Regions from separate parts of the Ancylomarina sp. genome, predicted to be linked through region 1. Evidence: riboswitches for the same ligand, from Rfam matches in the RefSeq annotation. Region 1 holds a riboswitch; the other holds the start of a gene.

Region 1 (4,309 bases):
TTAACCTGGATTACCAAAAAGTTGACCACCGAAGAGGAAGTGCAACGTATTTTAGAGAATATTTAAGAACAAGCCTTACAGCAAGAAAACCCCTAGAAAGTCGATATCCTTCGTGGAATAAACAACAATTTATTGAAGATTCTCTTCAATGGAAGAATAACCCATTTTTTGGATGGTGTAATAAAAATAAAAAAGCAGATGGAGAATCCTATAATATTTATAAGGATGGTTTAAAAATATATACGACCATTGATTCTCGTATGCAGAAATATGCCGAGCAAGCCGTCAGAGAGCATTTAGGCCTTGATTTACAACCTGCTTTTGACAATGAGAAGAGATATCACAAAAATCCTCCTTTTTCTGATGATTTAGACGACGAAGCCGTAGAACGGAATTTATACTTATCAATGAGAAGAAGTGAAAGGTTCCGTGTTCTAAAAGACAAAGATATTTCTCTTGATTCTATTAAAAGTATTTTTGAAACACCTACCCCAATGAGAATCTTCACCTGGAAAGGGGAGCGTGATACTATATTGTCACCTAACGATTCTATGCTGTATTATAAGGGATTTCTTAGAGCTGGTTTTATGTCTATGGTTCCACAAACAGGCGAAGTTAGAGCCTACGTAGGTGGACCAAATTACAAATACTTTATGTACGATATGGTAAATAATGGTAAGCGCCAAGTTGGTTCTATCATCAAACCATTCCTGTACACAGTAGCCATGCAAGAGGGATTAACACCATGCGATAAAGTTCCAAATATTGCACAGACTTTTGATGTCGGTGACGGAACAACATGGACCTCAAGAAACTCTACAAGCAAACGTTCTGGAGAGATGGTAACCCTTAGATGGGGGCTGGCGAATTCTGTAAACAATATCTCTGGCTGGGTTTTGAAACAGTTCAAACCCAATGCAATTGTCGAAATGGCAAAAAAGATGGGTATCGTCAGTCGAATTGATCCTGTGCCTTCAATATTCTTAGGAACATCCGAAATTACAGTTCGTGAAATGGTAGGAGCCTATGCTACTTATGCAAACAAAGGCGTTTATATTAAACCTCGTTTTATTTCAAGAATTGAAGATAGCAAAGGAAATGAGATTGCTCGCTCAATCCCTCAAAAACGTGAGGCGATGAGTGCTAAAACAGCTTACCTGATGACCAACCTTCTTGAAGGTGTTGTGAATCGAGGAACAGCTGGGCGCCTGAGATGGAAGTACAACCTTCGTAACCCTATTGGGGGAAAAACAGGAACCACCCAAAATCATTCGGATGGTTGGTTTATGGGTGTTACACCCAATCTGGTCTCTGGAGTTTGGGTTGGAGCTGAAGATAGAGCCATCCATTTCGAAGGAATTACTCAAGGACAAGGAGCTAATATGGCTTTACCAATTTGGGGACTATATATGCAAAAAGTATATGCTGATGAATCTTTAAATATACCGAAAGGCAAGTTTGAAAAACCTATAGGTTTCAATATTGATCTGGATTGTAACACTCAATCTAAAAACCCAAGAAATAAGGGTTTAATCCAAAATGAAGAAGAAGATTTCTTTTAAAATCAGTCATCTAATATTATTGGCAAATTATAATTTTTGATTAAACTTGCAAAACGATTTGGGTTCCGAAAGGAATAATAGGGAATCCTGTTAAAAACAGGAGCTGTCCCCGCAGCTGTAATTCTTGATTCGAAATTTTTCGAATCTGTATTTTGAACGAAAGACCACTGTCAGCCTGAAGCGGACGGGAAGGTGTTCAAAATTGAGATAAGCCAGAAGACCTGCCTATAATCTTGAGTTTAGCTTTCGGGTAAGAAAAGCAGAAAGTCTCTGTAACCTTTCACTTTTTTGACGCAAGCAGAGTTGATCTTTGCCATAGATCTGCTCGTAAAAATTCATAAGTAACTGTTAAAAGGATTGTAAAATTGCGATAGCAAGCTTACAATCCTTTATTTTTTTTCAAACTCATAGTATTCCGTCAAAGCTTTTTACTTAATTTTGTTTAAATTGACTTTCACAGTTTAGCATCCCGATAAGCTCATTATGAATAAAATCCTCATTATAGACGATGATCCTACGATCTGTATCATGCTTCAAGGCCTACTTAATAAAAAAGGTTTCGAATCTGATATCGCCTTTTCTGCCAATGAAGGATTAAAAAAATTTGGCAGCTTTAAGCCGAACTTGGTCATTAGTGATTTTCGTTTACCTGATATCAATGGCCTTGATCTTCTCAAGCAAATAAAGAGTTTGAATCCTCACATGCCTGTCATCATCATGACATCTTATGCTGAAATTCGAACAGCCGTGAATGCCATAAAACTGGGAGCTTACGAGTACATAACAAAACCTCTCAATCCTGAAGAAATTCTCGTCCTTATCAATTCCGCAATAGAAAAATCTAAAACTGTTGAGGAAGTTGGTAAAACTAAAAAAATCGAATTCATTCGTGGTAAAAGTCCTAATTCTGTTCAGATCGATCAGTATATCAATCTGGTTGCTCCAACTGATATGTCTGTGATTATTGAGGGAGAAAGTGGAACAGGAAAAGAAATTGTAGCTCGACGAATTCATGAGGCCAGTGCCCGAAAGGATAAAAATTTTGTGGCAGTAGACTGTGGAGCCTTATCCAATGAGTTAGCAGGAAGTGAACTTTTTGGTCACAATAAAGGCTCTTTTACTGGTGCCATTACCGATAAAAAAGGTCAGTTTGAATTTGCCAAAGGGGGGACACTCTTCCTGGATGAGATTGGAAATTTATCCTACGAAATCCAGATCAAACTATTAAGGGCTATTCAAGAAAAAAAAATTCGTCAGCTTGGTAGTAATAATGATATTGATACTGACGTTAGAATACTCGTTGCAACCAATGAAGATCTAATTAAAGAGGTTAATAAGTCTAATTTTAGAGAAGATTTATACCACCGCTTGAACGAATTCAAGATTTCAGTTCCAGCTCTTCGTGATAGAAAAGAAGACATCAAGCTTTTCGCTGATAATTTCCTAAACCTATCCAATCAGGAACTCAATAAAAATATCAATCACTTTTCTGATGAATTTATTCAGAAACTAAAAGCATACAGTTGGCCAGGAAATTTAAGAGAGCTTAGAAATGTGATTCGAAGAGCCTTACTTTTAAGCACTGGTGAACGTCTCGAAACATCAGCCTTGCCTCCCGAAATACTCCACTATCAGGAATCGACAAGTATAGCTGATAATACGACTGACTTGAAACTTATTCAGGCTTCAACAGAAAGAGATAAGATTATTGATATTTTGAGAGAAGTCAACAACAATAAATCAAAGGCAGCACGCTTACTCAATATCGACAGAAAAACGCTTTATACTAAGATGAAGCAATATGGTATAGAAGGTTAATTTAAAATAGAATGACAACAAAATTTCTAGTTTTTTTCCTTTACTATTTGACTGTGTGTGCTCCGTTCATTCTTATCTACAAACCCGAATTAGACATTAGTCAATTCATCATTGTCTATTTCTTGTTTTTCAGACCTCTTATTGATGGTTTATTCTTGTCTTACCTGACAAAAAAAACAAGATGGGATTTCTATATTCCATTTTACTCACACACGAAATATTTCAGAATGTTTATAGGTGGAAAACTGTAGACGTCAAACTCAATTAAGGGTTCTCTTGCAAGTCTTCAATTTGTTTAAAAATCTGATTTGATAATTCCTCAAGTTTATTAATAGCACGATTCACCTCTTCAATACTCATTAGCTCATCAGGCTCTTGATGAATCATTTTTTCTAATTCAATCAAAATATCACTTGCAGACTCTATTTTAAGCTGTCGGTAAGAGCTCAACATTCTATGGGCAATTTCACCTATCTGCTTATAATGCTTGCCATCACTAGCATCTTTAAGGAGCTGAAGACTCTCCTTGGCTATTCGCGTGAAGCTAGTCAGAATCTTATTAACTAAGGCATTATCACCTCCCGAGAATTTCTCCACTTCTGATAAATCAAATAATAGATGGCTCGTTTCATATAATGATTTCACTTCCTCCACCGGACTCATTTCAACTTCGATCTTCAATTGCTTACATAGGGTTTCCAGTAATGCATCTTCTTCAAAAGGCTTCAGTAAGTAGGCTGACATACCTTCTTTGATATATTTATCCAAATCAACTTGACGCACATTCGCTGTTAAAGCAATAATAGGCATCTTTGATTTTAGATTAGTACGAATATATTTGCATAAGTCCACACCTCCCATTTCTGGCATATGAATATCAGTCAGTAGGATATCAAACTTGCTATTTTGCATACACTCCAGAGCCTTCA
Region 2 (4,309 bases), on a different contig from region 1:
AACGATCTTCCCGGCATATTGTAACCATCTTTCTCAGTATAATTTTCGTCTAATAAATTCGAAATTGTTATTCCAACTGTATACTTCTCTTTAAAAGTATACGAAGCCGAATAATCAAAAACATAAGAAATCGGATGACGTAACAAAGCCTCATCAATCAGTTCAGGACGAACCTCTTTACCTTTGAATACGATAGGCGCCCTTGCATATGTTGGCGCAGGATAAGTCACCATATAATTGTCTTCATAACGATGTCCAATATAACGACCATTCAAACAAGTAGAGAATCCTTTTAGGTTATCAAACTCAATACCAAATGATGCAGTGTTGTCTCTCACATATCTCATACTCCCTTCAGCAGGCTTACCAGCTAATTCATAGGCAACTTTTGCATCAATCATATGCGTATAATTCAAATATAAACGAAGTGAATAATCATAATCACTTAGTGCTCCAAAATCATAAGAGGCAAGCATCTCAATACCATTCATTTCTGCTTTTTGAGCATTGATATAAGTATAAAACTCATCACCATTCTTAGCAATCCCATCAGGATTTTGATATTCTTTGATTATCTTATTCTTATGCTTTGTTTGAAAATAGGTTAAATCAAAATTGATTCCTTTTTTGAAGTTCTTAAAATTGAAACCAAAATCAATAGTCTTGCTTTTTTCTGCCTTCAAATCGGCATTACCTTTTGTTGTAGAACCGGATGCAACAGTATAAAATCCAGCAACCTGAAAGGCATCAGGAGCTAAGAAAGCATCTCCCCAAGTCGAATGAATCGATAAATGATTACAGATATGATATTTCAACCCCATATTTTTAGTGAAAATCTCATACTTTTCAGAACTTGATGCATTACCTAAAAATTTATCCGCTTCCAATCCAAACTTGATAAAATCTCCTCGACCTCCGACTGAAGCATCCAATTTACCATCAAAAAGTTTAAATTGAATTTGACCAAAAACACCTGTTTTGCGATTTTGATAATCAGGTTTATAAGGCGCCTCACCAACCCCCTCTTTTGTGTAATTCTTACTCAGATATTTATCTGTTTTATTATCGATACCAAAAGCAAAAGTATGCTCTCCTATCTGAAAAGCATCATTCAACTGAAAGCCATAGTTCTTATAAACATTTTCAAGATTTCCGTAGCCATCATTTCCAAGATCAATTATTTCAGTATTTTCATTTGAAAAGAAAGGTGATAAACGAATTGAATGTATGCCTATTTTCCCTAGGACATCAAGACCTCCGGTATATCGCTCTATGTCTTTAGAGTCCATACCATAAGTATGCCAAAAATTACCTGGTGTTTCAACATCAAAAGCTTTATAGAAACTACTATTGAGGTTAAGTTTCCAATCTTTTGCAAGCTTAATTCCCAAACGAGCGTTTACATTGTGCTTTTCAAATTGAGAATTTTCCATACTAGCCCCATAAGTCGAAGCATCCAAAATAGTTTTGGCATAGGATTTATTGTATAGATTATGCTCGCCTACCTTGTAATCTTCATTTTGCTTGTGAAAGGCATATGCTAAATCAAAATCAACCAATTCAGACAGAGAACCTCCAAAGTTTAAATTCACTTTTGAAGTTTGGAAACTTCCATAAGCAAAGGAAGCAGAACCTCCAAATTTGCCTGTCCTTGTTTGAGTTACAATATTCACAACGCCCCCCATGGCATCAGAACCATATTGTGCAGAAAAAGGTCCTTTTAAGATTTCAACACGCTCAACATTATTCAAATCGATACTGGCTAGATTTTCAGTCCCAGCTGGTTTTCCATCAATTAAAATCAAGGCATATTTACTTTTTGTATCAGCAGAGAAGCCACGCATCCCAATTCCAGCATCTACACCTGGATATTGCAAGATATCAATTGATGATGATCGTTTTAACAAACCCGCAACATCTGTTGCTGGTGAGGCTTTAATCATACGCTGAGTAATCACATCCACCTTTTGAGGCAAATCCTTAAGTTTTGCGTTAACACGTGAAGCATTAATTTGTACTTCGTTTAGATTCAAATGACGAACCGAAGTGGAATCTACCACAGGTTTATCATCAGCTTGAGATGCAAAATTCATAAATGAAAGCAATGCAAAAGCCGTTAAAAATGTTCTTTTCATGTTTGATTTTAATAAATGAAAAATATTTTAACTAATGCAATGCAAACAGGGAGCTAAAAGAAAATCGTACAACATGACACAAAGGACCAGTTATGGCAGATCAATCCTTCTTATCTGTATTGATATTATTTTCGTTCACTTGCTCTTTTTCCCGAAAGCAATGACTTGTATTGATTACAAAGGCAGGTCTTCTGACTTGTTCTACTTTTTGAGGCCTTCCCATCCGCTTGAGGCGAACAGTGGCATAGGTCGTTCAAAAAGCTTTTTTAGAACTTACAGCTACGGGTATAGTCTCGGATTCACACCGAATTCCCTTTTCATTTCAATCCTGTGTTATGAGGATAGAAATACCAAATGCGCTGCAAATATAGATAAAAAGGGGATTTCTGAGTATAAAGATTGAAGAATTAAATACAATCACATAACAAGCACATTATCGGCAAAATATACATCGAACAACAAATAATTAAGATCCTATTCCAAGAAAACATATGCTAGATCAACTCAATTTATATCATAAATAGTGCAACAAATAATTAAGATGAATAGTCCAAATGAAATAGATTTATTATCCTTGCATGACGCTTTTAGAAAATTGAATTAGAGATTTAATAGCAATAGCGCCCTAGATGTTTTTACTCATGTTATGTATTTGTTGCTAGCAATATATTTAAGCCTAATAACAGGATGAAGGTGAACTTATTTAGGCCATCAAAAAAATGGCCTCTTTTTTAAATGTCTTTCGTTTCACGAAAGCCTTAGAAAGACCGGGAAGTTGTCCCGAACGATCGGGATGTTCGAAAATCACCCGGCCGCACTTAAGTTTGAGGCACATTGGAGCGAAGCGGAAATCATGAATACCATGTAAAATAAACATTTATGAACTAATAAGAAAGATATTTAAAAAGCAGCCTTGATCTTTTTTATTCGTAAATATAATCTCGGGCTCTCATGATCTCACTCTGTTCGGTAGCTTCGTTTTTTGGATCAAGCCAACCATTGGAGCAAAGCGGAAATCATGAATACAACAAAATAGACTTTAATGAATAAATGAAGTCTGGTTTGGGCGAAGCACCAATTCACTAGGACAGAATTGATTAAACATCTTGATTTTCATACACTATAGCAACTCGATCATAAACGACTAAAAACACGACACATGCTTAAAACCTTTATTAAAGGATTCCTCTTTTCATGCCTATTGGCACTGATATCATGCACACCCAATAAGAACAGTATAGAACTTATTCAGGCAATAAATAAGCGACAAACAGCAACAGCACTTGACTTAATCGAAAAAGGAGTTGGTTTGGATGCTCAAGATACTTTAGGGCTCACTCCTATTCATTGGGCAGCAAAAAGAGCCTTACCTAAAGTTACAGATGCTCTTTTACAAAAGGAATGCGATATCAATGCTTTAAATGTCGAAGGTTATACGGCACTCAATTTTGCCATTAGATCCAATAATGCCGAAGCAATAGATTTGCTGCTTAAGGCTGGAGCAGTTACTTATAAAAATGGCTTATCAAATATGAGTGATGGTCCTTTTATTGATCGAACTGAAGATGGACTTTATGCCTACTATTTAAAGCACGATTCAATTGAAAGTAAAACTTATCTCACGGGTAAGTATTTAAATCAAGAAACAAACTCATTCAAAGGTTGGGCTGGCGATACCTGTTCATACTCCATAAGAGAGAGTCAAACACCAGATTGGCAAATCAAAACTCAGGAACCCATTTTCGTATTAGGTGATATCCATGGACAATTTGATAGAATGGTAAATAATCTGCAAAGCCATGGTGTTATAGATAAACAACTAAAATGGAATTGGGGAAAGGGTCATTTGGTATTTGTTGGCGATATTTTTGATAGAGGCAATAAGGTGACTGAAACCCTTTGGTTCATCTATCGTTTGGAGCAGGAAGCTGAAAATGCTGGCGGACAAGTTCACATTACTTTCGGGAATCATGAGTTGATGGTGCTTAATAAGGATAACAGATATATAGCTAGCGACTATAAAAACTTGTGTAATAATCTTGGTCTGGACTATGATGCGCTTTTCCATCCCAATTCGGTATTGGGAGAATGGTTACGTTCTAAGAATTCAATGACCAAAATAAATGATGTCCTTTTTGTACATGGTGGAATCTCTCAAAAGCAAGTTGATTCAG

The links. Region 1 has a riboswitch for cobalamin ahead of ABY905_RS03505 (sigma-54-dependent transcriptional regulator). Riboswitches for the same ligand answer to the same signal wherever they lie in the genome.
Region 2: another riboswitch for cobalamin. It lies ahead of ABY905_RS01760 (TonB-dependent receptor plug domain-containing protein); the one in region 1 lies ahead of ABY905_RS03505 (sigma-54-dependent transcriptional regulator).

Annotation. Positions count from the first base shown of each region.
Region 1 covers NZ_JBFFKR010000022.1:19,272-23,580, forward strand. Annotated here, with positions in the region: gene ABY905_RS03500 (penicillin-binding protein 1A) at 1-1,562, shown strand, start outside; cobalamin riboswitch at 1,606-1,806, shown strand; gene ABY905_RS03505 (sigma-54-dependent transcriptional regulator) at 2,046-3,380, shown strand; gene ABY905_RS03510 (ATP-binding protein) at 3,645-4,309, opposite strand, start outside.
Region 2 covers NZ_JBFFKR010000009.1:26,613-30,921, forward strand. Annotated here, with positions in the region: gene ABY905_RS01760 (TonB-dependent receptor plug domain-containing protein) at 1-2,135, opposite strand, end outside; cobalamin riboswitch at 2,299-2,505, opposite strand; gene ABY905_RS01765 (metallophosphoesterase) at 3,295-4,309, shown strand, end outside.